DNA from 4 places in the Serratia montpellierensis genome. Region 1 is predicted to be linked to each of the others. Evidence: predicted binding sites of a transcription regulator. Region 1 holds the regulator's gene; each other region holds the start of a gene.

What was found. Region 1 encodes Fur, which represses iron uptake genes when iron is present. Its sites were predicted from a motif close to ATAATAATGAGAACNACTATCAA; they were not measured.
Region 2: the regulator Fur is predicted to act here: its motif matches at 4,806-4,828, upstream of fes (enterochelin esterase).
Region 3: the regulator Fur is predicted to act here: its motif matches at 4,829-4,851, upstream of sodA (superoxide dismutase [Mn]).
Region 4: the regulator Fur is predicted to act here: its motif matches at 2,842-2,864, upstream of sufA (Fe-S cluster assembly scaffold SufA).

Annotation. Positions count from the first base shown of each region.
Region 1 is NZ_VOSN01000005.1:740,048-747,345, reverse strand. It holds gene FUU19_RS08975 (beta-N-acetylhexosaminidase) at 1-2,517, shown strand, start outside; gene fur (ferric iron uptake transcriptional regulator) at 2,763-3,209, opposite strand; gene fldA (flavodoxin FldA) at 3,539-4,078, opposite strand; gene ybfE (LexA regulated protein) at 4,343-4,630, opposite strand; gene ybfF (esterase) at 4,887-5,660, opposite strand; gene seqA (replication initiation negative regulator SeqA) at 5,885-6,427, shown strand; gene pgm (phosphoglucomutase (alpha-D-glucose-1,6-bisphosphate-dependent)) at 6,505-7,298, shown strand, end outside.
Region 2 is NZ_VOSN01000002.1:17,422-24,719, forward strand. It holds gene FUU19_RS01325 (condensation domain-containing protein) at 1-1,007, shown strand, start outside; gene FUU19_RS01330 (YncE family protein) at 1,055-2,287, shown strand; gene FUU19_RS01335 (TonB-dependent siderophore receptor) at 2,354-4,630, opposite strand; gene fes (enterochelin esterase) at 4,915-6,294, shown strand; gene FUU19_RS01345 (MbtH family protein) at 6,269-6,475, shown strand; gene FUU19_RS01350 (enterobactin synthase subunit F) at 6,508-7,298, shown strand, end outside.
Region 3 is NZ_VOSN01000001.1:179,775-187,072, forward strand. It holds gene fdoI (formate dehydrogenase cytochrome b556 subunit) at 1-553, opposite strand, end outside; gene fdxH (formate dehydrogenase subunit beta) at 550-1,452, opposite strand; gene fdnG (formate dehydrogenase-N subunit alpha) at 1,465-4,512, opposite strand; gene sodA (superoxide dismutase [Mn]) at 4,930-5,550, shown strand; gene FUU19_RS00850 (methyl-accepting chemotaxis protein) at 5,676-7,298, shown strand, end outside.
Region 4 is NZ_VOSN01000022.1:342,047-349,344, reverse strand. It holds gene sufD (Fe-S cluster assembly protein SufD) at 1-144, opposite strand, end outside; gene sufC (Fe-S cluster assembly ATPase SufC) at 119-865, opposite strand; gene sufB (Fe-S cluster assembly protein SufB) at 909-2,405, opposite strand; gene sufA (Fe-S cluster assembly scaffold SufA) at 2,420-2,791, opposite strand; gene FUU19_RS23880 (hypothetical protein) at 3,320-3,724, shown strand; gene menI (1,4-dihydroxy-2-naphthoyl-CoA hydrolase) at 3,770-4,186, opposite strand; gene ydiJ (D-2-hydroxyglutarate dehydrogenase YdiJ) at 4,183-7,239, opposite strand.

The DNA.
Region 1 (7,298 bases):
CGCGCCGGCGAAAACGGCGTGGATTGCGCGGCACTGGGCGCCGACTGGGCCTCATGCAACCGGGTGTTGTTCACCCTCAGCAACGACGGCCAGGCGATCGACGGCAAAGACTGGGTCATCTATTTCCACAGCCCGCGCCAGACCCTGCGGGTAGACAACGACCAGTTCAAGATCGCTCACCTCACCGGCGATCTGTACAAGCTGGAGCCGACCGCCAAATTCAGCGGTTTCCCGGCCGGTAAGGCGGTGGAAATCCCGGTGGTCGCCGAATATTGGCAGCTGTTCAGAAACGACTTCCTGCCGCGCTGGTATGCCACGTCCGGCGACGCCAAGCCGAAAATGTTGGCGAATACCGACACCGAAAACCTGGACCAGTTTGTGGCGCCGTTCACCGGCGACCAGTGGAAGCGTACCAAGGACGACAAAAACATTCTGATGACGCCGGCTTCGCGCTTTGTCAGCAATGCCGATCTGCAGACGCTGCCTGCCGGCGCGCTGCGCGGCCAGATCGTGCCGACGCCGATGCAGGTGAAGGTTCACGCGCAGGACGTCGATCTGCGCAAAGGGGTATCGCCGGATCTGAGCACGCTGGTTAAGCCGGCGGCGGACGTCGTCAACCAGCGCTTCGCGCTGCTGGGCGTGCCGGTTCAGGCCAACGGTTACCCGATCAAAACCGACATCCAGCCGGGCAAATTTAAAGGCGCGATGGCGGTGCCGGGTGCCTATGAGCTGAACATTGGCAAGAAAGAGGCGCGGGTGATCGGCTTCGATCAGGCCGGGGTGTTCTACGGGCTGCAGTCGATCCTGTCGTTAGTGCCGAGCGACGGCAGCGGCAAGATCGCCACGCTGGACGCCAGTGACGCGCCGCGCTTCCAGTATCGCGGCATTTTCCTCGACGTGGCGCGCAACTTCCATAAGAAGGACGCGGTGCTGCGCCTGCTGGATCAGATGGCGGCCTACAAGCTCAACAAATTCCACTTCCACCTGAGCGATGACGAAGGCTGGCGCATCGAGATCCCCGGTTTGCCGGAGCTGACGGAAGTCGGCGGCCAGCGCTGCCACGATCTGAGCGAAACCACCTGCCTGCTGCCGCAGTACGGCCAGGGGCCGGACGTCTACGGCGGCTTCTTCAGCCGTCAGGACTATATCGACATCATCAAATACGCTCAGGCGCGCCAGATTGAGGTGATCCCGGAGATCGACATGCCGGCACACGCCCGCGCCGCGGTGGTCTCGATGGAAGCGCGCTATAAAAAGCTGCATGCCGCCGGGAAAGAGCAGGAGGCCAACGAATTCCGCCTGGTGGATCCGACCGATACCTCCAACACCACCTCCGTGCAGTTCTTTAACCGCCAGAGCTACCTGAACCCGTGCCTGGACTCTTCCCAGCGCTTTGTCGACAAGGTGATCGGCGAGATCGCCCAGATGCATAAAGAGGCCGGCCAGCCGATCAAGACCTGGCACTTCGGCGGCGACGAAGCGAAAAACATTCGCCTGGGCGCCGGCTATACCGACAAGGCGAAACCGGAGCCGGGCAAAGGCATCATCGATCAGAGCAACGAAGACAAGCCGTGGGCCAAGTCGCAGGTTTGCCAGACGATGATCAAAGAGGGCAAGGTGGCCGACATGGAGCACCTGCCGAGCTACTTTGGCCAAGAGGTCAGCAAGTTGGTGAAAGCGCACGGCATCGACAGAATGCAGGCCTGGCAAGACGGCCTGAAAGACGCCGAGAGCGCGAAGGCGTTCGCCACCTCGCGCGTGGGCGTCAACTTCTGGGACACGTTGTACTGGGGCGGTTTCGATAGCGTCAACGACTGGGCCAACAAAGGGTATGAAGTGGTGGTCTCCAACCCGGACTACGTCTATATGGACTTCCCTTACGAGGTTAACCCGGACGAGCGCGGTTACTACTGGGGCACCCGCTTCAGCGACGAGCGCAAGGTGTTCAGCTTCGCGCCGGACAACATGCCGCAGAACGCGGAAACCTCGGTCGACCGCGACGGCAACCACTTCAACGCCAAGAGCGACAAGCCGTGGCCGGGCGCCTACGGGCTGTCCGCTCAGCTGTGGAGCGAAACTCAGCGCACCGACCCGCAGATGGAATACATGATCTTCCCACGCGCGCTGTCGATGGCAGAACGCGCCTGGCACCGCGCCGGTTGGGAGCAGGACTATCGCGCCGGCCGCGAATACAAAGGCGGGGAAACCCACTTTGTCGATACCAAGACGCTGGAGAAAGACTGGCTGCGCTTCGCCAATATCCTGGGCCAGCGGGAACTGGCCAAGCTGGACAAGGGTGGCGTCGCTTACCGTCTGCCGGTGCCGGGCGCACGCGTAGCGGGCGGCAAGCTGGAGGCGAATATCGCGCTGCCGGGGTTGGGCATCGAGTACTCCACCGACGGCGGCAAGCAGTGGCAGCGCTATGACGCCAAGGCCAAACCGGCGATCTCCGGTGAGGTGCAGGTGCGTTCGGTCAGCCCGGACGGCAAGCGCTACAGCCGCGCCGAGAAGGTCTAAGCCCGGTGCAACGGCCTGCAGCCCTGGCGGCGGCCGTATAACGAAGGGGGAAGGCGTTCGCTCGCGCGTGTCGGCGTAGGGCGGACGTTGTAGTGAGAGTAGTACGTGGAGTAGCAGTGCCGCTGCAATTGTGATATTTCATGACATGATTTTCCCCCGGCTTGTCCGGGGATTTTTTTGTCCGTTGTACGGCGGGCATAAAAAAACCGCCTCGGTGTGAGGCGGTTTTTCAAAGCCGGTCAGGCTTACTTCTTGTCGTGCAGCGTTTCGTCTTCGCGGCAGTCACCGGTTTCACAGTGGCCGTACAGGTACAGGCTGTGGTTGGTGAGCTTGATGCCGTGCTGCTTGGCGATATCACGCTGGCGCACTTCGATGGATTCGTCGCTGAATTCGATCACTTTGCCGCAGTCCAGGCAAATCAGGTGATCGTGGTGATGCTGTTGGGTCAGCTCGAACACGGACTTGCCGCCTTCGAAATTGTGACGTGTCACAATGCCCGCATCGTCAAACTGGTTCAGTACGCGATAAACCGTTGCCAGCCCGATCTCTTCGCCCATATCAATCAGTTTTTTGTACAAATCTTCCGCACTGACGTGATGGCATTCCGGATTTTGCAGTACTTCCAGGATTTTGAGTCGCGGAAGCGTGACTTTTAAGCCGGCCTTCTTCAATGCGATGTTGTTGTCGGTCATGCGAATTCAGTCCTGTTACTATGCTAATCAAGTTGAGGCGTACTCGCCTGTGGCATCGGTCGGCACAAAGAGTTAATGCGTCTCATTATAGAACCGGTTGTACTAAATGGAAACCGCCGGTTGTTAACAAAGATATAATTGCACTATTGCATGTTTTGCATGCAACGCCTTGATGGATGGGATAAACCGATATCTCAGTCTACCGTGACGGGGTGGGAAGTTACAAATCTGTAGCTTCTATCGCAGCAATCCCTGCTGCCGATGACGGCCCTGTGGGCACACTATGCACTTTACAGGGCCTTTGTTCAACCTTTCGCCAGTGCCGGGGCTTAGCCGACGATATCGGCCAGGCTCAGCTCTTCGACGATCTGTTTGACCCAAGCGTCCACGCGCTCGTTGGTCAGCTCCGGCTGACGGTCTTCGTCGATCGCCAGACCGATGAAGTGATCGTCGTCCGCCAGGCCTTTGGAGGCCTCGAAGTGGTAGCCTTTGGTCGGCCAGTGGCCCACGATGGCCGCGCCGCGCGGTTCGATGATGTCGCGAATGGTGCCCATCGCGTCACAGAAGTATTCCGCGTAGTCTTCCTGGTCGCCGCAGCCGAACAGCGCCACCAGTTTGCCGTTGAAGTCGACTTCTTCCAGCGTCGGGAAGAAATCATCCCAGTCACACTGCGCTTCACCGTAGTACCAGGTCGGGATACCCAGCAGCAGAATATCGAACCCTTCCAGGTCTTCTTTGCTGCTTTTAGCGATGTCATGCACTTCAGAGACGTCGTCGCCAAACTGTTTCTGGAGAATTTTCTGGATCATTTTGGCAATGTTTTCGGTATTGCCAGTGTCGCTGCCAAAGAAAATGCCTACAGTAGCCATATCGCGTATAACCTTTAAATTCAAGTAATTGCATTACTCGACGCCGGCACTGCCGCCGCTGACGCCGATTAAAATGATGCCATGGCAAGAGCCTTTCGCCTCCGGGGCGGGCGCCGACAGGCGCAGTCTCTTACCGGTAAATGCGTATCATGCCAGAAAGTGGCGCCGGGGTTTTATCGCATTTATGCGATGCCGGAGAATGAAGAAAAGCGTGGTCGATCCGGCGTTGTCCTTAACGCCGCGCCGCACGTGCGGCCGAAGAGATCAATGTTCCGGCTGTTCTTCCGCCAGTTGCGCCAACAGCATCTGCTCGATGAGCTCGCTGCGGCTGATGTTGCGCTGTTCCGCCAGTTTGTTCAGGGCGTCCACCGCATCCGCGTTGATTTTCAGCTCTACGCGCCGCAATCCACGCACTTTATCGCGCCGTAACTGATTGCGCTTATTGATTCTAAGCTGTTCATCGCGGGAAAGCGGGTTGGTTTTCGGGCGCCCCGGACGGCGTTCATCTGCGAACAGATCCAGCGTCGTGCGATCCGTTTGTTCTTTTGCCATAGGTAGCGGTACTGCAAGGGAGTTTGCATCAAAAAGCGCTCGCACGCTTCCGGAGGCATCGATTAACACACTTCGGGCCAATAAACCCTAACCCAAATTCACCCCCGAACCGGCGTTCGCGAACGCGCTGGCGCGGTGGCAAAATTATAGCGCGCCATATTACCCCAGCAGATGGAGCGACGACAATGCCTAACTGCGGGCTAAACGCGCTAAGCCGTTATCTTTAGCGCGTTTTTTCGCCAGGTAAGTGCATTTTTCAGGCTTCGTCGAGGAAACGGTGAATGGCGCGCAGCACCGCTTCCGGTTTTTCGGCGTGCACCCAATGGCCGGTGCCGGCGACGACGTGCGCGCGGGCCTGCGGGAACTGGCGGGCGATATCCGCACGGTAGCTGTCCTGCACGTACGGCGACAGGCCGCCGCGAATGAACAGGGTCGGATGCGGCCAGGCCGGAACTTCCTGCCAGCCGGTGATGTCTTCGTAGCGTTCGATCAGCACCGGCAGGTTGAAGCGCCATTCGCCGTTGTGGAAGGACTTCAGCAGGAACTGGATCACGCCTTCTTCCTGCAGGTAGTCGCGCATCAGCTGGGCAGCCGCCTGGCGCTGGGTGATGCCGGCGGCGCTGACGGCCTTCAGCGCGGCGAAGATCTCGTCGTGGCGGCGGGTCTGGTAATTCACCGGCGCGACGTCGATGACGATCAGCCTGGCGACGCGCTCGGGCGCGATGGCGGTCAGCGCCATCGCCGCTTTGCCGCCCATCGAATGGCCGATGACGATCGATTTTTCCAGCTGCAGTTCGTCGAGCAGCGCCAGCAGATCCTGCGCCATGGCGGGGTAGTTCATGTCGTCGGCGCGCGGAGAGAGGCCGTGGTTGCGCAGATCGACCTTGATCACCGTGTGCTGTTTATGCAGATCGCGCGCCAGCACGCCCAGGTTGTCCAGATTGCCGAACAGCCCGTGGATCAGCAGCACCGGCAGCGCGTCTGACTCGGCGGCCAGCAGTTGATAATGTAATTTCATGGCGAAGTTCATACTGAGAGAGATTCAGATTAGGGTATCATGATTGAATCGCACGATGAATCATGCGGAATTTTCGCGGCGCGGGCTTGGCAGTGCCGGCTATAGGTATTAGTCTGCATTTGCCGTCCGGAGGCACATTGTTGTGTTCGCCCCAGCGCTTTTAACCTTATAATCCCATGGCTTGAATGCAGGATCTGGCTTCAGGTTCTAAGTAGAAAAAACAGTATTGGATAAAGATGAAAACTATTGAAGTCGACGAAGAGCTTTACCGTTATATTGCCAGCCACACGCAACACATCGGTGAAAGCGCGTCCGATATTTTACGCCGCATGTTGAAATTCACCGCCGGGCAACCGGTACGCGCGTTGCCTGCCGCCAGTGCGTCGCAGTCTGCCGAACTGGAAAAAGCGGCGCCGGCGCAGCGTCCGCGCGATCGCGTGCGCGCCGTGCGTGAACTGCTGCTGTCGGATGAATATGCCGAGCAGAACAAAGCGGTCAACCGTTTCATGCTGGTGCTGTCCACGCTGTATACCCTCGATGCCGCCGGTTTCGCCGCCGCCACCGAGGCGTTGACCGGCCGTACCCGCACCTATTTCGCCGGCGATCAGCAGACCCTGCTGGCCAACGGCACGCATACCAAGCCGAAGCATGTACCGGGCACCCCTTACTGGGTGATCACCAATACCAATACCGGCCGCAAACGCAGCATGATCGAACACATCATGCAGGCCATGCAGTTCCCGGCGGAACTGATCGAGAAAGTTTGCGGTACCGTCTAATTTAGCGAACAGCCCGTCATGATGGCCGTGCGCGACGTATTTGCCCGGTCACCGACAGGGATGAGGGAGATATGTCGATGGCGAATAATCCACGTGCCGGGCAGCCCGCCCGCCAAAGCGATCTGATCAACGTAGCCCAGCTGACGTCGCAGTACTATGTGCTGCAACCGGAAGCCGGCAATGCCGCACATGCGGTGAAGTTTGGCACCTCCGGCCACCGCGGCAGCGCGCAACGCCACAGCTTCAACGAAGCACACATCCTCGCCATCGCTCAGGCGATCGCCGAAGTTCGCCATCAGCAGGGCACCACCGGCCCGTGCTACGTGGGCAAAGACACCCATGCGCTGTCCGAGCCGGCCTTCATTTCCGTGCTGGAAGTGCTGACCGCCAACGGCGTCGACGTGATCGTGCAGGAAAACAACGGCTTCACGCCAACGCCGGCGGTATCGCACGCCATTCTGTGCCACAACCGCCGCGGCGGTGCGCTGGCCGACGGCATCGTCATTACGCCGTCCCACAACCCGCCGGAAGACGGTGGCATCAAATACAATCCGCCGAACGGCGGCCCGGCCGACACCAACCTGACGTCGATGATCGAAAAGCGCGCCAACGAACTGCTGGCGCAACAGCTGAAAGGCGTTCAGCGTCAGTCGCTGGACAAGGCCTGGAACAGCGGCCACCTGCACGCCAAAGATCTGGTGCAGCCGTATGTCGAAGGGCTGGTTGAGGTGGTCGACATGCCGGCTATCCAGCGTGCCGGCCTGAAACTGGGCGTGGATCCGCTCGGCGGCTCCGGCATCGCCTATTGGCAGCGCGTAGCGGAACACTACAAGCTGGATCTGACGCTGGTGAACGATTCCATCGATCAGAC
Region 2 (7,298 bases), on a different contig from region 1:
TGCGCGATGCGGACAACGGCCAACAGCTGCTGTCGCTGCTGTTCCACCATGTGGTGCTGGATGAATGGTCGCTCAACCTGATGATGGATGAGCTGGGCGTCGCCTATCGCCATCGCGTCGTCGGCCAGGCGCCGCAGTGGAGCGGGCAGCCGCCGCAGTTCCACACCTTCGCCCGGCAGCAGCGGGCCTCCGGGGTGCAGCAGCAACATCTGGACTACTGGCTCGATGCGCTGCGCGGCGCGCCGGTCGGCCAGCCGATCTTCCGGCAAGAAGCGTCCACCCATCCGGCGGTGCCGGCACCGGCGGACGTCAACGGCGGCTGGCTGGAGTTCGAGGTCGATCCTGCCGTGGCGGAAGGCTTGTATCAGCTTGCCCGCCGCAACAACGCGTCGCTGTTTAACGTGGTGTATGCCGGGATTACCTCGGCGCTGCGTCTGCTGGGCGGCCCGGCGGATCTGCTGGTGGGCACCTCAACCTCCGGCCGTAACGACGCCGAGTTCTTCGATACCGTCGGCTATTTCACCACCGTGGTGGTGCACCGCGTGCGCTTTGACGAAGGGCTGACGGTGGCCGGGTTGGTCAGCCAGGTGAAAAACACCATCAATGGCTCGCTGCCGTACACCGACATTCCGATCGATCTGGTGGAAGAAGGGCTATTCGGCGTGGACGCCGACCGCAAGAATCACATGTTCGAAGTGTTCATCCAGATCCACAGCCGCATCAAGCTGAACGGCGAGTTCCGGCTGCAGGACGGCAGTGCGATCGCCTACCGTCAGGTGGAACCGGAGAAAGCCGAATCGCTGCTCGGCCTGCAGTTTGAGGTGATGGAAGACGATCTGGCCGGGAAGAAATCCCTGCGGGTGATGATGACCTACCGTCAGGACCACTACAGCCGGGAGCAGGCCAATCTGATCGCCGATGGCGTTCAGCACGTCTTTACCCAGTTTGCGCAGCACATCGCTGGCGATATCGCTCTGGCGGCGCTGCCGCCCGGGCCGCAGGCATGACGTTGTTTCACTCTAACCGAAAGCATGATTTTCAAGGAGATAAAAGGATGTCTGGAACCCTAGCAACCCCGCGCGCGCTACTGTCGCTGCTGGTGGCGGCCTCTCTGGTGGTCGCCGGCGCCGCGCAGGCGGACGATGTCGGCATCAAACCGCAGGACATCAAGCGCGAGGCGCTGTCATCGACGGTGGTGGAGATGGCCTACAGCACCTCGCAACAGGCGCTGTTCGTCAGCGCGCCGGACTGGAAAGAAGAGGCGCGCTCCCGCGTGCTGCGGCTGGATCCCAACACCCTGGCGATCAAGGCAGAGATCCCGCTGCAGGTGAAAGGCTTCGGCGTGGCGCTGAACGACGCGGGCAATCGCCTGTACCTGACGCAGGCTTTCAACGGCGAAGTTGGGGTGGTGGACACTACCACCAACCACGCGCTGGGCAGCATCAAGCTGCTGGACAAAGCGGTGCTGGAGCAGGCTTACAAGCAGGCGGGCATCAGCGGCAAGCGCCTGGACTTCCTGTTGGCGGAGCTGAAGAAATTCAAAATCACCGAGGACTACCTGTACCGCCTCCGCGAGCTCAAGTATGACGCGCAAAGCGGCCGTCTGTTCCTGCCGGGCCTGGGCTTCGGCGTCGACAGCGTGCTGTACGTGGTCGATACCAAAGCCGGCAAGCTGGAGAAAGTGATCCCGGGCTTCGGCTACAACGCGGTGGGCATCACGCTGGATGAGAAGGGCCGCCGGGTGTTCGTCTCCAACATGCAGGGGCAGGTGATCACCCTGAACGCCGACACGCTGGCGATCACCGCCACGCACGAAGTGCAGGCCGATCAGCTGCTGAACCTGGTGTATGACCCGGCGAGCAATCGCCTGCTGGGCGTCGATCAGGGTATCGATCGCGACGACTACCGCAACCATCATCTGGGGCACGACTACGTGAAGCGCAGCAGCGGCCACCGGGTGTTTGCGCTGGATGCGGACAGCGGCAAAGTGCTGGCCAGCGAGCTGACGGATGAGGTGCCGATCGGCCTGCTGCTCGACGAACGCAGCCAGCGGCTGTATGTCGCCAACCGCAAAGGCGTGCGCGTGGATCACGGCGCCGGGACGCTGACGGTGTTCGACGCCAAAACGCTCAAGCGCCTGCAAACCGTAGACCTGCCGCCTCACCCTAACAGCCTGGCGTTGGATCCGAAAGGCGACGCGCTGTTCGTGACGGTGAAAAACGACGGCGCTTCCACCAAGGCCGGCAAGCCGGAAAGCGTGGTGCGCATTCAGCTGCACACCAGGTAACTAAATATTAAATATAAAGATAAAAAAAGGGGCGCCGCGGCGCCCCTTTTTCGTTGGGTCATGTCATCAGAAGTGGGTGTTGATGCTCATGTAGTAGGTACGCCCCGATTCGTTATAGGTGGCTGCGCCTGCACCATACATGTAGGAGTTGGTTTTCGCGTTGCCAACAGTTTGTGCATTGCCGGCGCGGAACTGGCGTTTGTCGAACAGGTTGTCGATGCCGGCGGTGACGCTGACGTTTTTGGTCAAGTCATAGGTCGCGCTGGCGCCGACGATGGCGTAAGGGCTGACCTCGCGGGCTTCTGAGCCGACAGCGCTCTCTCCTTTATAGTTATACTTCTTCGGTTTCTGCCGGCCGTACCAGGTTAAAGTGGACTGCATCGACAGATCCTGCGTAGCCTGCCAGCTGAGGGTCGAGTTGACGGTGAACTTCGGGATCACCGACAGGTAATCGCCGGTGGTCTTGTTCTTGTTCTCGATCATGTAGGTGGCGTTGTTGCTCCAGGTGACGGTCTCGCTGACCGGCACGTTCAATGAGCCTTCCAGCCCCTGCACCACCGCCTTCGGCACGTTTTCCCACTGATAGATATCGGTTTTAAGACTGTTTGAGGAAATTGGCGCGTAGCCAGCCTCAATTTTGTTGCGGTAATCGTTGCGGAAGTAGGTCACGCCGGCCAGCCAGCCTTCGTTATGGAACTCCAGCCCGATCTCTTTGTTAACGCTGGTTTCCGCTTTCAAATCGTCGTTGCCCATCAGATAGCAAGCGCCAGCACTGGCTGCACAACCTTGACCACGGCTATACAGGATATAGTTACCGTTGTTCTGGAACAGATTGGGCGCTTTGTAGGAGCGTGCGATACCCATCTTCAGCGTGAAGTAGTCGCCCAGTTCCTGCGACAGGTTCAGCGCCGGGCTCCAGTTGTTGCCGGATTCGGAGTGCAAATCGTAGCGCAGGCCCGGCGTCAGCATGGTGGTGTCGGTCAGCTCGATATTGTCTTCGGCGAACAGCGAGAAGATATGTGCGGAGGAATAAGGACTACGGTTAGTGCTGTCCACTCCAGGGATCACTCCACCTTCGGTGAGAGACTGGCTAGTGGAGGTGCCGTCTTTCATCCGCTGCTGAGACCACTCGGTGCCCAGCGTAGCGGTCTGTGAAACGCCCAGTTCAAACGGCACGCTGACTTCGCTGTGCGCCAAGAAGTCGTCCAGCTTGATGGTGCCGAAACCGGTGTTATTGGTGTCGAAAATGCCTTCCAAGCCGCCTGACAGGCCTTCATTCAGGCGGGTGTTGCGGGTGCGCTCGAACTGCACGTAGTTGTTGGTGCTCACGCCGTTGTCCCAGGCGCCGCGGTGGGTCAGGCCGAAGGTTTCACGGTAGATGCGGTTGGTCTCTTTGCCGTAGTTGCTCTGCACCAGGGCGTTGGTGTTGGTGTTCTGGGTATCGCCGGCGTACAGGTTGCCCTGGCGGCCGTAGGCGTACTCGAACTCCAATGACTGCAGATGGGCGAAATCCCAATGCAGCAGGGCGTCGATGTTTTTATCGACCACTCCTTCACGTCCGGCAGGTAATGTATTGGAATAGCTGCCAGTGCGCTCGGATTGATGACCTTGGTTAATGTCCCAGGCGTCGGCCTGCGTTTTGCTGTAGCCGCCGAACAGGCGGAAGCTCAGGGAATCGCTCAGCGGGCCGGACAGGCTGAAGTCGGTGCGCTTGGTGGCGCCTTCCTGCTTGTGCTGCGGCACGTTGAAGTAGCCGTTCAGCGAGCCGTGCAGCGCATCGCCGGCCTTCTTGGTGATGATGTTGACCACGCCGCCCGCGGCGCCGTTGCCGTAGCGCGCGGCGGCAGGGCCGCGCAGCACTTCGATGCGCTCGATCATTTCCGGCGGCACCCAGGCGGTATCGCCGCGCGAGTCGCGCTCGCCGCGCCAGCCCTGACGCACTGAGTTGCGGCTGGAGGCCGGTTTGCCGTCGATCAGAATCAGGGTGTTTTCCGGGCCCATGCCGCGGATATCGATCTGGCGATTGTTGCCGCGCTGGCCGCTGGTGGAGTTGCCGGTCAGGTTAACCCCGGGCATGGTGCGGATCAGTTCGCTGATGTCGCGTGCCGGCGGGCGTTTTTTGATCTCTTCGGCGGTGATGGTGGACACCCCCGGCGCCTGCAGGTTCTGCCGGGCGGCGGTCACGACGATGGTGTCTTCGCCGCGCGGCTTTTTATCCGCTGTGCCGCTGTTTTCTTCCGTGGTGGGGGTGTCGGTCTGCTGCGCGGCGTTGGCGAACGCGGACGCGCCCAATCCCAAGCCGATAAGAGTGGCTAAAGAATAACGTGATAGCTTGCTTTTCATTTGAGTGTCCTACCTTGCTGCCATCCCTCGCCGAACGGGGGGAAGGGCGGTTGTAGTTTTTGTGTAGTCGGAAATAGAAAATCGGCTGCGGCAAGGGATGCCATTGATGTATCCCCGATCCCTGTCCGTTGCGCGCAATACCAGCACGATCTCCAAGCCTTACACACTATTGCAAATGCAAATTATTATCAATAGTATTTGGCGTACAGTGCGTTCGGGCGGTGGCCGGCGATAGGGAAAAGTCGACGTTCCCGGTGCCGCCAACTACAAAATGGGTAGGCGTTGTGAATACAGAACTACAGTCAGAAAGCAGCAGATTATTGGCCAGCAGCAATGCGGGCAGTCCAGGGTGGTGGTTGACGGTGGCACGGCGCGGTACGCCATGGGTAGAACCGGCGGGTAACGGCCGGTGGCGAACCACCTTTTTCTGGCGCGATCCTCAGGGATGCGAATTGACCTCCGCCTACCGTCGCGTGTGGATCAACATTAACTGCCTGACCGACCATCACCAGCCGAATCCGCCGCAAAGCCTGCAGCGTTTGGCCGGTACCGACGTGTGGTACTGGCAGACCGAGCTGAGCGGCGCCTGGCGCGGCAGCTACTGCTTTATCCCCTGCTTTGACGAGCGGCCGCCGGCGTTCAGCGGCGACGATGCGCACGCCAACATGCACAACCTGCGCCACTGGTGGCACCAGGTGTTCGCCAGCGCCACCCCCGATCTGCTCAACCCGTACCGCTCCTGGCAAAGCGCCAGCGGCCACAGCGTATCCGGCCTGCACATGCCGGATGCACCGCCGCAGCCGGTATGGCGCTCGTTCGACGAGTACGAGATCGCCAGCGGGCGCTGTACGCCACCGCTGCCGGCGCGTTTGCAGCGCCATACCTGGCAAAGCGAGCGCCTGGGCAATAGCCGCGACGTCTGGATCTACACCACCGGTGACAGCAAGCCGGCCGAGCGCCCGCTCGCGATCCTGCTCGACGGCCAGTTCTGGGCGAAGCAGATGCCGGTTTGGGAGCCGCTGATGCAGCTGACCCGCGAAGGGGCATTGCCGGAAGCGGTGTATGTGCTGATCGACATCATCGATCTGCCGCATCGGTCGCGCGAACTGACCTGCAAGGACGACTTCTGGCTGGCGGTGCAGGAAGAACTGATGCCACAGCTGGCCGACTGGGCGCCGCACAGCGACAAACCGGCTGACACGGTGGTGGCGGGGCAAAGCTTTGGCGGCCTGGCCTCCCTGTATGCCGGGCTGCGCTGGCCGCAGCGCTTCGGCGCGGTGATCACCCAGTCCGGTTCCTACTGGTGGCCGCGGCGCGACATGCTGCAGCTGCCGAGCATTCCCGATGACGCCTGCTGGTTGCTGCAACAGGTAGAACTGCACGGCTTGGGCAATCACGGCGCGCTGAAGGTATTTATGGAAGCCGGTTCGCAGGAAAAATTGGTGCATCGGGTCAGCGGCGAAATGGCGGCACGCCTGAGCGACGCCGGCCATCGGGTGCACTACCGGGTGGTGGAAGGCGGGCACGACGCGCTGTGTTGGCGCAGCGGCCTGACCGATGGGCTGCAGGCGGTCTGGGCTTCCGCTTTCGCCACCGCTTATCCGGCATCGGCGACGGCAACGGCACGAGGAACACATGGTGGAAAGCCTGAATCCGTTCGATGATCAACAGCAGCGCAGCCTGGTGCTGCGCAACGTACAACAACAATACAGTTTGTGGCCGGATTTCCGCGCCATTCCGTCCGAATGGACGATCGTCTTCGGCCCGGCGGCGCGCACCGCGTGCGCCGAATGGCTGGAGCAGCATTGGCAAGACATTCTGCCGGTCGCAGCACGCGAGGCGTGACCGGCGCCAGGTAATCACGGGAGCAATAAGCAGTGTCACACACCCCTAACTCTCTCAGCGGCCCGGCGCTTGCGGGCGAATGGCCGCTGGTCGCGGCGCAACCCGGCATCTGGGTCGCCGATCAAATCTCCCCGCATCGCAATGCCTACGCGGTCGCACATGCCATCGAACTCAACGGCCCTGTCGCCGTGGAGCCTCTGCTGCGGGCCATCATCCAGGGCCTGGGCGAGGTGGACATGCTACGCCTGCGTTTTGCGGAACGCGACGGCGTGCCGGTGCAATGGCTGGACGATGCGCTGGCGGTGCACGAGCCGGAACTTGTCGATCTGACGACGTCGCCGGATCCCGACGCCGCCGCGCGCGCGCTGATGGACATCGATCTGGCAAGCGATCTGCGCGCCGGCAGCGGCGCACCGCTGTATCGCCATGTGGTGATGCGTTTGGCTGATGATCGCTGGTTCTGGTATCAGCGCTATCACCATTTGCTGGTGGACGGTTTCAGCTTCACCGCCATCGCTCGCCGCGTGGCGGCGATTTACTCCCATCTTTGCCACGGCGACGCGCTGGAACCGACGCCTTTCACGGCGTTCAGCGACGTGGTGGCGGAATACCAGGCTTACCGGCAGGCGCCGGCCTGGCAACGCGACGCCGATTTCTGGCTTGAAAAAGCGCGGCAGCTGCCACCGCCGGCCACGCTCTGCCCGCAGCCGCTGGCCGGGCAAACGCCCACGCCGCGTATCCATCGATTGGAACAGCGCTGCGATCCGCAGGCCTTCGCCGAATTGGTACAGCGTGGCGCGCAGCAGAAGCTGAACGCCGCCGA
Region 3 (7,298 bases), on a different contig from region 1:
AGCCTTCCACCATCGCGGTAATGGTGCCTTTTACCCACAATGCGGCGTAAATGTGCACCATAATCACGATAATCAGGCCGACCGCGGCCAGCGAATGCACCAGCAGCGCGATGCGGATCAGCGGGATGGAGAACGACGGCGCAAAATACGGCCGCCAGATCACCACGCCGCTGGCCAGCAGCAGCACCAGGCTGATAATCGCCGCCCAGAACACGCACTTCTGGCCGAAATTATAGCGCCCGGTGTCACCCACTTCCTCGTTCATGGCGATTTTGTGGATGTTCTTGGCCCAGACGATATCTTCCCGGTTGATCAGGTTATGCTTCCAATAGCGCAGGAACATCAGCAGGAACGCGGCAAACATGATCACCCCGACAAACGGGTGCAGAATGCGCGCCAGCTGCGGCGTCCCGAAGATGTTCATCAGCCAGTTGAAGGAGGGGAAGAAGAACCCCAGCCCGCTGATGGCGGCGAACACGAAGCAAAACGCCACGATCCAGTGGTTGATGCGCTCCGGTGCGCTGTAACGCTGAATGGGCTTTTCCTTTCTCATTTGCGCGTCTCCTCGTCATGCGACTCGTCGTGCTCGTCCTCATCGTCGACGCGGTTAGGCCCGACGCCGACATAGTGGAACACGCTGGCCGCGAAGGTGGCGGCAAAACCGATGGCCGCCAGGGGTTTCCACACGCCCTTCCAGAAGGTCACCGCCGGGCTGATGCTCGGGTTGTCCGGCAAACCGTGGTACAGCTGCGGTTTGTCGGCGTGGTGCAACACGTACATCACGTGCGTGCCGCCCACCCCTGCCGGATCGTACAGACCGGCGTTCTGGTAGCCGCGGGTGTTCAGCTCGCTGACGCGATCCGCCGCCACCTGCTTCATCGCGTCCTTGGTGCCGAAGTGAATGGCGCCGGTCGGGCAGGTTTTCACGCAGGCCGGTTCCTGGCCGACGTCCACGCGGTCGACGCACAGGGTGCACTTGTACACCCGGTTGTCGTCCTTGTTCATGCGCGGTACGTCGAACGGGCAGCCGGCGATGCAGTAGCCGCAGCCGATGCAGTGCTCGGACTGGAAGTCGACGATGCCGTTGGCGTACTGAATGATCGCGCCTTCCGACGGGCAGGCCTTCAGGCAGCCCGGATCGGCGCAGTGCATGCAGCCATCCTTGCGGATCAGCCATTCCAGCTTGCCGTTTTCCTCCACCTCGGAGAAGCGCATCACCGTCCACGACTTGGCGGTCAGATCGGCGGGGTTATCGTACACCCCGACGTTGTGCCCCACCTCGTCGCGGATGTCGTTCCATTCGGAACAGGCCACCTGACAGGCCTTGCAGCCGATACAGGTGGTGACATCGATCAGTTTGGCCACTTCTTCCTGGTGGTCACGGGCGCGCGGCGCCGGCGTGAAACCATTGGTGGCGGATTTACGAATGATGTCTTGAGATTGCATGGCCATGATTCGTCTCCGTTACACCTTTTCCACGTTGACCAGGAACGCCTTGAACTCCGGCGTTTGCGTATTGGCGTCGCCGACGAACGGCGTCAGCGTGTTGGCGATAAAGCCTTTCTTCGCCACCCCTTCGTAACCCCAGTGGATCGGGATGCCGATGGTGTCGACTTCCTGGCCGTGCACCTGCAGCGTGCGAATACGCTTGGTCACCACCGCCTTGGCCTTGATGTAGCCGCGGTTGGAGCTGACCTTCACGGTATCGCCCTGCTTGATGCCCTTCTTCTCCGCCAGCTTTTCGCCGATCTCCACGAACTGCTCCGGCTGCGCGATGGCGTTCAGCCGCGCGTGCTTGGTCCAGTAGTGGAAGTGCTCGGTCAGACGATAGGTGGTGCCGACGTACGGGAACTTGTCGGATTTGCCCATCGCCGCCAGATCGTCCTTGAACACGCGCGCCGCCGGGTTGGACACCACGTTCGGGTGCAGCGGGTTGGTGCCGAGCGGCGTTTCGAACGGCTCGTAGTGTTCAGGGAACGGCCCTTCCGCCATCTTGTCGGTGGCAAACAGGCGGCCCATGCCTTCCGGCTGCATGATGAACGGCCCGACGTCGCTGCCCGGCGCGGCGGTGCTGTAGTCCGGGATATCGGCCCCGACCCACTTGGCGCCGTCCCACTCCAGCAGTTGGCGTTTCGGATCCCACGGTTTCCCCTGCGGGTCCGCCGAGGCGCGGTTGTACAGAATGCGGCGGTTGAGCGGCCATGCCCAGGCCCAGCCCAGCGTATTGCCGAGGCCGGACGGATCGGCGTTGTCGCGCCGCGCCATCTGGTTGCCGGCCGGCGTCCAGCTGCCGGCGAAGATCCAGCAACCGCTGGCGGTGGTGCCGTCGTCGCGCAGCTGCGCAAACGAGCTGAGCAGCTCGCCTTTTTTCACCAGCACTTTGCCGTCGGCATCCAGCAGATCCGCCAGCGCCTTGCCGTTGTTCTCCTGCGCCACCTCTTCCGGCGCCGGGTTGTCCGGCGTCAGGTAGTCCCAGGTCATGTTCAGCACCTGTTCAGGCACCGCACCGCCGTCGCGCGCATACATCTCGCGCAGGCGGCTGAAGATGCCCGCCAGGATCTCGCCGTCGTTCAGCGCTTCGCCCGGGGCGTCCGCGCCTTTCCAGTGCCACTGCAGCCAGCGGCCGGAGTTGACGATCGAACCGTTCTCTTCGGCGAAGCAGGTGGACGGCAGGCGGAACACTTCGGTCTGGATCTGCGAAGGATCCACCTCGTTGAACTCGCCGTGGTTCTGCCAGAAGTTGGAGGTCTCGGTGTTCAACGGATCGATGGTCACCAGGAACTTCAGCTTGGACAGCGAAGCCACTACCTTGTTTTTGTTCGGGAACGACGCCACCGGGTTAAAGCCCTGGCAGAAGTAGCCGTTGACCTTGCCCTGCGCCATCATCTCGAAGTACTGCAGCACGTCGTAGCCTTTGTCCCACTTCGGCAACCAGTCAAAGCCCCAGCTGTTGTCCTTCTGCGCCTTGTCGCCGTAGAAGGTCTTCATCATGCTGACGAAGAATTTTGGGTAGTTGCCCCAGTAGTTCACCTGGCCCGGCAGCAGCGCCTTCGGCGTGTTGGCCTTCAGGTAGGTGTCGAGATCGGTCTGTTTCTCCGACGGCAGCGTCATGTAGCCCGGCAGGCTCTGCGACAGCAGGCCGAGATCGGTCAGACCCTGGATGTTGGAGTGGCCGCGCAGCGCGTTGACGCCGCCGCCCGCCATGCCCATGTTGCCGAGCAGCAGCTGGATCATCGCCATGGTACGGATGTTCTGCGCGCCGACCGAGTGCTGAGTCCAGCCCAGGGCGTACAGGAACGAAGCGGTTTTATCCGCGACGCAGGTTTCGGCGATGTATTCGCACACCTTGAGGAAATCGTCCTTCGGCGTGCCGCAGATGTTGGTCACCACGTCAGGCGTGTAGCGGCTCACGTGCTGCTTCAGCATGTTCCACACGCAGCGCGGATCCTGCAGCGTGACGTCGCGCTTGGCGAAGCCGTTCTCGTCGAACTGGTAGTTCCAGGTGGTTTTGTCGTACTTGCGGTTTTCCGCGTCGTAGCCGCTGAACAAGCCGTCTTCGAAGGCAAAGTCTTCCCGCACCAGCAGGCTGGCGTTGGTGTAGGCCTCGACGTACTCGCGGTTAAACTTGTTGTTGGTCATCAGATACAGCAACACGCCCGACAGGAAAGCGATGTCGGTCCCGGAGCGGATCGGCGTGTAGAAGTCCGCCACCGATGCGGTTCGGGTAAAGCGCGGATCGATCACGATCAGCTTGGCATTGTTGTGTATTTTGGCTTCCATCGCCCAGCGGAACCCCACCGGATGCGCTTCCGCCGCATTACCGCCCATGACGATAATCAAATTCGCGTTCTTGATATCAACCCAGTGGTTGGTCATCGCACCGCGACCAAATGTTGGAGCAAGACTTGCTACCGTTGGTCCGTGTCAGACACGCGCCTGGTTGTCTACGGCAAGCATGCCGAGAGCGCGACTAAATTTTTGCGACAGAAAACCGGTTTCGTTGCTGGCGGCCGAGGCGCACAGCATGCCGGTGGTCAGCCAACGGTTGACGGTAACGCCCTGGTCGTTGGTTTTGATGAAGTTGGCATCGCGGTCTTCTTTCACCAGCTTGGCGATGCGGGTAAAGGCGTCGTCCCAGCTGATGCGTTGCCATTTGTCCGACCCCGGTGCCCGGTATTCCGGGTACTTGAGGCGGCTTTCGCTGTGGATGAAGTCAACCAGGCCGGCGCCTTTCGGGCAAAGCGCGCCGCGGTTTACCGGGTGATCCGGATCCCCTTCGATATGGAAAATGCTTTCTTTGGCGTTCTTGGCGCCATCACCAAGGCTGTACATCAACAGCCCACAGCCGACGGAACAATACGTACAGGTATTACGGGTCTCACGGGCGCGCAGCAGTTTGTACTGCCGGGTTTCCGCCAACGCCACTTCGGGGGCAAAGCCCAGCGCGGCCACCGTCGTTCCTGCCATACCGCCAGCGCAGATCTTAAAGAACTGCCTTCTGCTGACCTGCATGGGGGTCTCCTTTACTCTCGATTGTCACATTGTTCAAATGCGCCTGCCCCGCTAGCGCGGCAAACGCGAATGTCACTGTTGTTATGCTTGCTACGAACGCCGGCCATATTACCACAGCGTGCTTGTGGTTGTTACACACTCGTGCTCATTCAGTGAACGCATTGGCACATTTCGATACATTTCGACCTTGGCGCTCCCTACAGTATAGAGAGTAACCAACGTGCCGGGGCGATGGCTTGACGCGGCCACCCGCCGCCCTCTTCTATCAGTATGTTAGCGCATCGATTTGTACATTAACCACACACTTCACAGGGCATTGATAATCATTTTCAATATCATTTAATTAACTATAATGATCCGACTGCTTACGCGGTGCTCGCCCTTTGCGCCGCCCATACACCACTGGAGATGATGATTATGAGTTATTCACTGCCATCCCTGCCGTACGCTTACGACGCACTGGAACCGCATTTCGACAAGCAGACGATGGAAATCCATCACACCAAACACCACCAGACCTACGTCAACAACGCCAACACCGTGCTGGAAGCCTACCCTGAGCTGGCCAAATACAGCGTTGAAGAGCTGATCCAGGATCTGGATAAAGTGCCTGCCGACAAACGCACCTTCATGCGCAACAACGCCGGCGGCCACGCCAACCACAGCTTCTTCTGGAAAAACCTGAAAACCGGCACCACGCTGGGCGGCGATCTGAAAGCGGCCATCGAGCGCGATTTCGGCAGCGTTGAGAAATTCCAGGAAGAGTTCGAGAAAGCCGCAGCCACCCGCTTCGGTTCCGGTTGGGCCTGGCTGGTGCTGAAAGACGGCAAACTGGCCGTGGTGTCTACCGCTAACCAGGACAGCCCGCTGATGGGCGAAGCCGTCGCCGGCGCTTCCGGTTTCCCAATCATCGGCCTGGACGTGTGGGAACACGCTTACTACCTGAAATACCAGAACAAACGCCCTGACTACATCAAGGCGTTCTGGAACGTGGTCAACTGGGACGAAGCCGCCGCACGCTTCGCCGCGAAGAAGTAATTCGCCCCCGTTGATGAAGATGCCCGCCACCGGCGGGTATTTTTTTGCCTGAAATCCGCTAAAGTTTGACCACTTCTTGCCGATGGTTTGTTCAATTGACGTTCGCCCGGAGAAGGAAAAACGCTATGGCGGCATTGCAAGCATTGGCAGGAAAGTTCACTCATCTCACCGTAGGTAAAAAGCTCGGTCTCGGCTTCGCGCTGTTGCTGCTGTTGGCGGTCGTCATCGCCGGCACCGGGGCGCAATATCTGCATATCATCGAATCCCGCGCCGATCGCATCGACTTCAGCAACCGGCTGAACGAGGAGATCAACCAGGCCAAATACAACCGCGCCATGTACGGCCAGACCTACCAGCCGGAGTATCTGCAGAACAACCGCGCCAATATTGAAAACGCCGTCAAACTGATAGACCAGGGGCAAGCGCTGGACTGGGATGCCCAAAGCCGCAAGGATCTGCAGCGCCTGGTGACGCTGATCGGAGAATATCAGCAGCAGCAAAAAGTCTTTGAGCAGGCGGTCACGGCGAAAGACGCGGTGCGCCAAAGCTGGAACATGTCGGAAGTGCAAGCCAGCCTGAGCCAGGTGGAGCGCCAGCTGACCAACGGCGATCTGCAGCTGGCCTTCATTCAGCTGAACCAGAAGCTGACCCAGGTGCGCTACGGCGCGCGCGGCCTGCTGCTGAGCCTGAACAAGGAAACCGAAGCGCCGCTGATGGCGGCCATTGACGATGCGCGTGACGCGGCCAATGCCCTGAGCCGCCGGGTCAGCGACGCGCAACGCCCGCAGCTGCAACCGCTGCTGGCCGCGCTGGACGATTACAAAAACCGCATCGCGGCCTACCTGCCGGCCTATGAGCACGAACAACAGATCAGCCGGCAGCTCGGCGAACGCGCGCAAGCGATCGGCACGCTGGTCAACGCCTTTATGCAGGACGAGCTGGTGCAGACGCGCAACAACATCAATCTGGCGCAGCTGCAAATGGGCATCACCACGCTGATCGCCATCATCGCCGGGGTGCTTATCGCCTGGCGCATCACGCTGCAGATCACCCGTCCGCTGCACAGCACGCTGGCCATGGCGGAACGCATCGCCAGCGGCGACCTGCGCCAGGCACAGACCAGCACCCGCCGCGACGAGCTGGGGCAACTGCTGAACGCGGTGGCGGCGATGAGCCAAAACCTGCGCACCATGATTGAGAAGATTCAGATGGGAGTCAGCCAGGTCTCCACCGCCTCTGCGGAAATCGCCGCCGGCAACACCGATCTCTCCTCCCGCACCGAACAGCAGGCGGCGGCGGTCGAAGAAACCGCGGCCAGCATGGAACAGCTGACCGCCACGGTGAAACAGAACGCCGACAACGCCCATCACGCCAATCAGCTGGCCACCGACGCTTCGCAGACCGCGCAGCAGGGCGGCAAGCTGGTGGAAAACGTGGTCAGCACCATGCGCGATATTTCCAGCAGTTCGCAGCGTATCGCCGAAATTACCACCCTGATCAACGGCATTGCCTTCCAGACCAACATCCTGGCGCTCAACGCCGCGGTGGAAGCGGCGCGCGCCGGCGAACAGGGACGCGGCTTCTCGGTGGTCGCCAGCGAAGTGCGCAGCCTGGCGAGCCGCAGCGCCCAGGCGGCCAAGGAGATCGAAGGGCTGATCGCCGAGTCGGTCAGCCGGGTGAAAACCGGCACCGAACTGGTGGAAAGCACCGGCAACACCATGGAACAGATCGTCCGTTCGGTCACCCAC
Region 4 (7,298 bases), on a different contig from region 1:
ATGCTTGCGCGTCGGCCAGCCGAGGCGCAGCGCCTGCTGCCAGTGCGCCAAGGCATGCGGCGAACGCTCGCCGCCGCGGCCTTCGAACAGGCGATACAGCTGCTGCAGCGCGTTTGAATTACTGTTGGTCGGTAAGCCAGCCATAGCCCTGCTCCTCCAACTGTTTCACCAGCGAGAAATCGCCGGATTTGACGATGCGCCCCTGGGACAGCACGTGTACGTAATCCGGCTGGATGTAGTCCAGAATGCGCTGATAATGGGTCACGATGATAAAGGCGCGCTTGCCGTCCCGCAGCGAGTTGACGCCGTTGGCGACGATCTTGAGCGCATCGATGTCCAGACCGGAGTCGGTTTCATCGAGAATGCACAGATCCGGCTCCAGCGCCGCCATCTGCAGAATGTCGTTGCGCTTTTTCTCGCCGCCGGAGAAACCGACGTTGACCGAACGGGTCAACAGATCGGCCGGCATGTCCAGCAGCGCAATTTTCTCTTCGATGAAATCGGCGAAGTCAAAACGATCCAGCGGCTCCTGCTCGCGGTATTTGCGCACCGCGTTGACCGAGGTCTGCAGGAAGAAGTGGTTGCTGACGCCGGGGATCTCCACCGGGTACTGGAAGGCCAGAAACACGCCCTCGCCGGCGCGATCTTCCGGATCCAGTTCCAGCAGGTCCTTGCCCTTGAAAGTGACTTCCCCTTCGGTCACTTCGTACTCTTCACGCCCGGCCAGCGTGGCGGACAGCGTGCTCTTGCCCGAGCCGTTCGGCCCCATGATGGCATGCACTTCGCCCGGTTTGATCTCCAGATCCAATCCCTTGAGGATCTCGTTGCCTTCCACGCTGACTTTCAAATTCTTGATGCTTAACATGCTGTGTCCTCAGATAGCGCCGACGGCGCTAAAAATGCGGCGATTAACCCACGCTGTGTTCCAGGCTGATGGCCAGAAGTTTCTGCGCCTCGACGGCGAACTCCAGCGGCAGCTCGGAGAAAACGTCCTTGCAGAAACCGTTGACGATCATCGAAATGGCGTCATCCTCGCTGATGCCGCGCTGCAGGCAGTAGAACAGCTGGTCGTCGCCGATCTTCGAGGTGGTGGCTTCGTGCTCCAGCTGAGCGCTGTTGTTGCGCGCTTCAACGTAAGGGAACGTGTGGGCACCGCTGTCCGGCCCGATCAGCATCGAGTCGCACTGGGTAAAGTTACGGGCGTTTTCCGCCCCCGGCAGGATTTTCACCAGGCCGCGATAGGTGTTTTCGCTGTGGCCGGCGGAAATGCCTTTGGCGATGATGGTCGACTTGGTGTTTTTGCCGATGTGGATCATCTTGGTGCCGGTGTCCGCCTGCTGATGGCCGCTGGTCAGCGCCACCGAGAAGAATTCGCCGATCGAGTTGTCGCCCTGCAGGATCACGCTCGGGTATTTCCAGGTGATGGCCGAGCCGGTTTCCGACTGGGTCCAGGACATTTTCGAGCCGGCGCCTTCGCACAGCGCGCGCTTGGTGACGAAGTTGAGGATACCGCCCTTGCTCTCGCCGCCGGAGAACCAGTTCTGCACCGTCGAGTATTTCACTTCGGCGTCTTTATGCAGGATCACTTCCACCACCGCTGCGTGCAGCTGGTAGCTGTCGCGCACCGGGGCGGAACAGCCTTCGATGTAGCTGACATAGCTGCCTTCGTCGGCGATCAGGATGGTGCGCTCGAACTGGCCGGTTTTGGCGGCGTTGATACGGAAATAGGTCGACAGCTCCATCGGGCATCGCACGCCCTTCGGCACATAGACGAAGGTGCCGTCGGAGGCCACTGCGGCGTTCAACGCGGCGAAGAAGTTATCGTTGGAGGGCACCACGCGCCCCAGGTACTGACGCACCAGATCCGGGTATTCCTGAATCGCTTCGCCGAACGAGCAGAAGATCACCCCGCTCTCCGCCAGTTTTTCACGGTAGGTGGTAGCGACCGAGACCGAGTCGAAGATGGCGTCCACCGCCACCTCGCTGCCCTCGCGCACCGGCACCCCGAGCTGATTGAACGCCAGCTCCACTTCGCTGGTCAGGTAATCTTTTTCCGTCGCCGCGCCCGGTTGCTGCTCGGCGCCGGGTTGCGAACCGCAGGCGTCGTCGCAGCTGCCGCAGGAGGGCGCCGAATAGTAACTGTAGTCCTGGTAGTTCAGGCGATCGTAATTGGCCTTCAGCCAGTGCGGCTCTTCCATCTGCAGCCAGGCGCGGTAGGCCTCGAGGCGGAATTCCAGCATCCACTCGGGTTCGTTGCGCTTGGCCGAGATGGCGCGCACCACCTCTTCGTTGATGCCTTTGGCCAACTCATCGGTTGCCAGCTGGGTGAAGAAACCTTCTTTGTAGCGACCTTCGCTGACCCAAGCCTGCACTTCATTAGGCATTTCTACATTGCTTCGTGTCATGTTGATTGCATCGCTCAAACGCCAAAGCTCTCGCCGCACCCGCAGGCATGCTGAGCTTTAGGGTTGTTGAATTTGAATATCTGATTCAGCCCTTCGCGGACGTAATCTACCGTGGTGCCATCGATGAACGGCATGGCCTTCAGCGGCACATAGAGTTTGGCGCCGTCGCGCTCAAACAGCAGATCGTCATCGGCGGGTTCGCGGGTCAGATCCAGCACATAGGCAAAGCCGGCGCAGCCGGATTGTTTCACCCCTAGCTGCAGCCCTTTCACCTGCGGATCCTGCTGCATCAGTTTCGTTATTTGTCGTACGGCGCTGTCGCTGAGCGAAATGCCTTGCCAGACATTTTCATCCAGAGAAAAAGTGCCGACATTTTCCGTTTGCATAGGGTCTACCTCACACTCGTGTTTGGCCACAGCCAATCTGGGTTGCTTATATGTTAGTGATAACGATTATCACTTCAACCGTTTGTTTTGCGGGGGTATCCGCCGCCAGCGCGGTTTTTCGCTGCGGCGTGCGGCAAGCCAGCGGGACATTCGTGGCGGCTTGCGGCGTCCGGCGGCAAGGTGTGCATGCTATCCCTATGAATTTATTATCTATCCTGCATCACCGTACCGCACTCCCCGGTGGCCCGTCAGCGTTACAGCGCTGCGGTGCGTTGCCGATCTAAACATTCATAGAAAATACCTATTTCTGCATTCTGTCTGTCGTAAATGTGCGTTTATCGGCATTTCGTGGCGCTGCGCAAGCGCGCAGCCCTCAGGTTAAAGTTTAGTCGCTCAGGATTAAGTTGGGGCGGCGGCGGTCTTTTACCCTTCCGCGCAATAAAAAAACGCCACGCCGGGGATTGATCGGCAACGCGGCAGTTTATATGATAATGATTATCATTCAATTTGAATTTGAGCGCGAAGCCAATGACTCTTTCGATCAACGCATGGTTACTGGGCAAGATTGATGACTACAAATTCAGCGTGCGCGACGCCACGGTGGACTTTTATATGGCCGAAGCGGCGCTGCGGCGCCCGGAATGCAATATCGACCACCTGAAGCGGTACAACAGCGTCAGCCTCACCATGGCCAATCTGTGCCTGGAGAACGGCGACGATGACAGCTACCTGCACGCGCTCAGCAAGCTGCACAACCGGCTGATCGTCGAGATCAACAATCCGCAGCGCTGCCAGCTGTTTCGGGTGCAAAGCTATCACTTCGCCCGCCACACGCTGACGCTGATCTGCCAAAAGTATGCGATGGAAGGCACCTGGGAGAAGGCGAACGCGTTTCAGAAGGACTTCGTCAAACGCGTACCGTTTCAGCTGTAAAGCGAAAGGCTCCGCAGGCCGGCAGCCTGCGGAAACCGGCGAGAATCAGTCGATAACCGCCGTGGTCAGACGCGAGGTGCAGCACAGCCGATCGCGCGCGTCGAAGATCTCGATTTGCCACACCTGATGGCGACGGCCGACGTGCAGTGCGCGACATACCCCGCGCACCTGGCCATCGAACACCGCGCGCAGGTGGTTGGCGTTGATCTCCAGCCCCACCACTTTCTGCTCGCCCTCACTGCACAGGTAACCGGCCATCGATCCCATCGATTCCGCCAGCACCACCGACGCCCCGCCGTGCAACAGCCCGAACGGCTGGCGGGTACGGCTATCGACCGGCATGGTGGCCTCGAGGAAATCCTCGCCCAATTGGGTAAACTCGATGCCCACATGGCTGACCATGCAGCCGTCGCCGGCGCGGTTCAGCTGCTCCAGCGATGTTTCACGTTTCCACAATTTCACTCAATCATCTCCAGAAGTGCCTGTAATGGGTGGCGCACGCCATTGCCCTCGATGCGTTTCACCTGGCTGCGGCAGGAATAGCCGGTCGCCAGGCAGCGCTGCCTTGGCAAACGCTGCAGTGTCGGGTGCCATGATAACTCATAAATGCCGAGCGAGTTTTGCAGGTTCTTGGCTTCGTGGCCGTAAGTCCCCGCCATGCCGCAGCAGCCGACGCTGACGTTTTCCAGTTTGGCGCCGAAGCGGGCGAAGATCGCCGCCCACTGTTGGCCGCTGGCCGGCAGCGCGGTGGTTTCGGTGCAGTGGCCGAACAGATACCACGGCTCGCCGGTCGCCGGCTGTTCGGCGCGATCCGCGATCCGCTGCTGCAGCCATTCATGCACCAGCTGCACCTGGAAATCGCCGCGCTCAGCGCCGAGGATCTCGCGGTATTCGTCGCGGTAACACAGCACCAGTGCCGGATCGACGCCCACCAGCGGCATGTCGAGCTGCGCTACGCGGTTGAGAAAATCGGCGGTTTTGCGCGCGGTGCGGGCAAAGCGCGTCAGGAAACCTTTCACATGCTGCGCCTTGCCGTTCGGCGAGAACGGCAGCAGCACCGGTTTATAGCCGAGCTTCTCCACCAGGCGGACAAAGTCCGCCACCACTTTGGCGTCGTAATAGCTGGTGAACGGATCCTGGACGATCAGCACGTGATCGGCGCGCTGATCGGCGCTCAGCCTTTCCAGCTGCTCCAGCGTCAGCGTGGTCGCGCGGTGGCCGGACAGCTGCTGACGCAGCGTCGGGCTGGACAGCAGTGGCAGATCGACCATGCCGATGGCGTTGCGGCTCATCTCCCGCAGCCACGGCTGGCGGAAGAAGAAGTTGAACACCTTCGGCGCGCGGGCCATCAACGGGGTATAGCTCTCCACACCGGCGACCATGTAGTCGCTTACCGGGCGCAGATAGCGGGTGTGGTAGAGCTGCAGGAAGCGCGAACGGAATCCCGGCACGTCAATCTTGATCGGGCACTGGGTGGAGCAGGCCTTGCAGGCCAGGCAGCCGGACATCGCCTCTTTCACTTCGTGCGAGAAGTCATACTCGCCCTTGCCCGCGTGCCAGCTGTTGCGGGTCTTTTCGATCAAACCGCGCAGGCTGACTCGCTGCTGCGGCAGCTGTTTCTCCAGCGCCAAAGGATCGACGCCCTGCTCGGCCAACAGACGCAGCCACTCGCGCACCAGCGTCGCCCGCCCTTTCGGTGAATGAATGCGGTTGCCGCTGATCTTCATCGACGGGCACATCGGGCTGCGCACGTCGAAGTTGAAGCACAGGCCGTTGCCGTTACACTCCAGCGCGCCGCGGAACGAAGTGCGCACCTCGACCGGGATCTGACGATCGAAGGTGCCGCGTTTAACCGCGTCCACCTGCATCATCGGCGCATCTACCGCCAGTGGCGAACAGATCTTGCCCGGGTTCAGCCGGTTATCCGGATCAAACGCCGCCTTGATGCGGCGCAGCTCTTCATACAGCGTTTCCCCGAAGAACTCAGGGCTGTACTCGGCACGGAAGCCCTTACCGTGCTCACCCCACAGCAGGCCGCCGTATTTGGCGGTCAGCGCCACCACCTGATCGGAGATCTGCTTCATCAGCACTTCCTGCTGCGGGTCGCACATGTCGAGCGCCGGGCGCACGTGCAGCACCCCGGCGTCGACGTGGCCGAACATGCCGTAGCTCAGGTGGTGGTCGTCGAGCAGTTGACGGAATTCGACGATATAGTCCGCCAGGTGTTGCGGCGGCACGCAGGTGTCCTCGGCGAACGGAATCGGCTTGGCGCGCCCCTTGGCGTTGCCCAGCAGCCCGACCGCCTTCTTGCGCATGTTGTAAATGCGCTCGATGCCGACCAGATCGCCGCAGATCTGGTACCCGATCACACCGCCCTGCCGCTGCCCGATCAGTTCATCCAGCCGTTGGCACAGCGTCTCCATCTGACCGTCGATCAGCGCCCGATCGTCGCCGGCGAACTCAACGATGTTCAGCCCCAGCATCTCTTTATCCGGCACGTCGGCGATCAGTTCGTTCACCGAGTGCCAAACGATGTCTTCACGCGCCAGGTTCAGCACCTTGGAATCGATGGTTTCCACCGACAGCGCCTTGGCTTCGACCATAAAGGGCGCATTGCGCAGCGCCGAGTCGAAGGAGTCATACTTCACGTTGACCAGGCGGCGCACTTTCGGCAGCGGCGTGATATCCAGCCGCGCCTCGGTGATAAACGCCAGCGTGCCTTCGGCGCCGGTCAGGATGCGCGTCAGATCGAAAGTTTGCAGATCGTCGCTCAGCACATGGCGCAGATCGTAACCGGTGAGGAAGCGGTTGAGTTTGGGGAATTTCTCGAGGATCAGCGCACGCTGCTCGCGGCAGCGGTTGAGCACCGTGCGGTAGATGCGCCCTTCGGCGGTCTCTTCCAGAGCAATCGTTTCCGCCAGCGCCGTCGGCATGGCGCGGGTATCGATCATCTCACCGCCCAGCAGCACCGCCCGCAGGCCTAACACGTGATCGGAGGTTTTGCCGTACACCAACGAGCCCTGGCCGGAGGCGTCGGTGTTGATCATGCCGCCCAGCGTGGCGCGGTTGCTGGTGGACAGTTCCGGCGAGAAGAAATAGCCGAACGGCCGCAGATACTGATTCAGCTGATCCTTGATGACGCCGGCTTCGACTTTTACCCAGCCTTGTTCGACGTTGATTTCCAGAATGCGGTTCATATGGCGCGACATATCGACCACGATGCCGGTATTGAGTGACTGGCCGTTGGTGCCGGTGCCGCCGCCGCGCGGGCTGAAGGTCAGCGTCTTGAATCGCTCCTCCCCGGCCAGGCGGGCGATCAGCGCCACGTCGGCGGTGGAACGGGGAAACACCACCGCATCGGGCAACAGCTGATAGATGCTGTTGTCGGTAGCCATCGTCAGCCGGTCAGCGTAGCTGGTGGCGGTGTCGCCGTTGAATCCGTTTTGCTTCAGTGCTTCCAAAAAGTCGAGCACCCGTTGAACGAGGCCGGGCGCCTGAGAAATCTGTGGGATCATTCGCTTTTTTGACCCTGTCCGTCTATTTTTTATGCGCTGATGTACGCTGAATCGGGCCT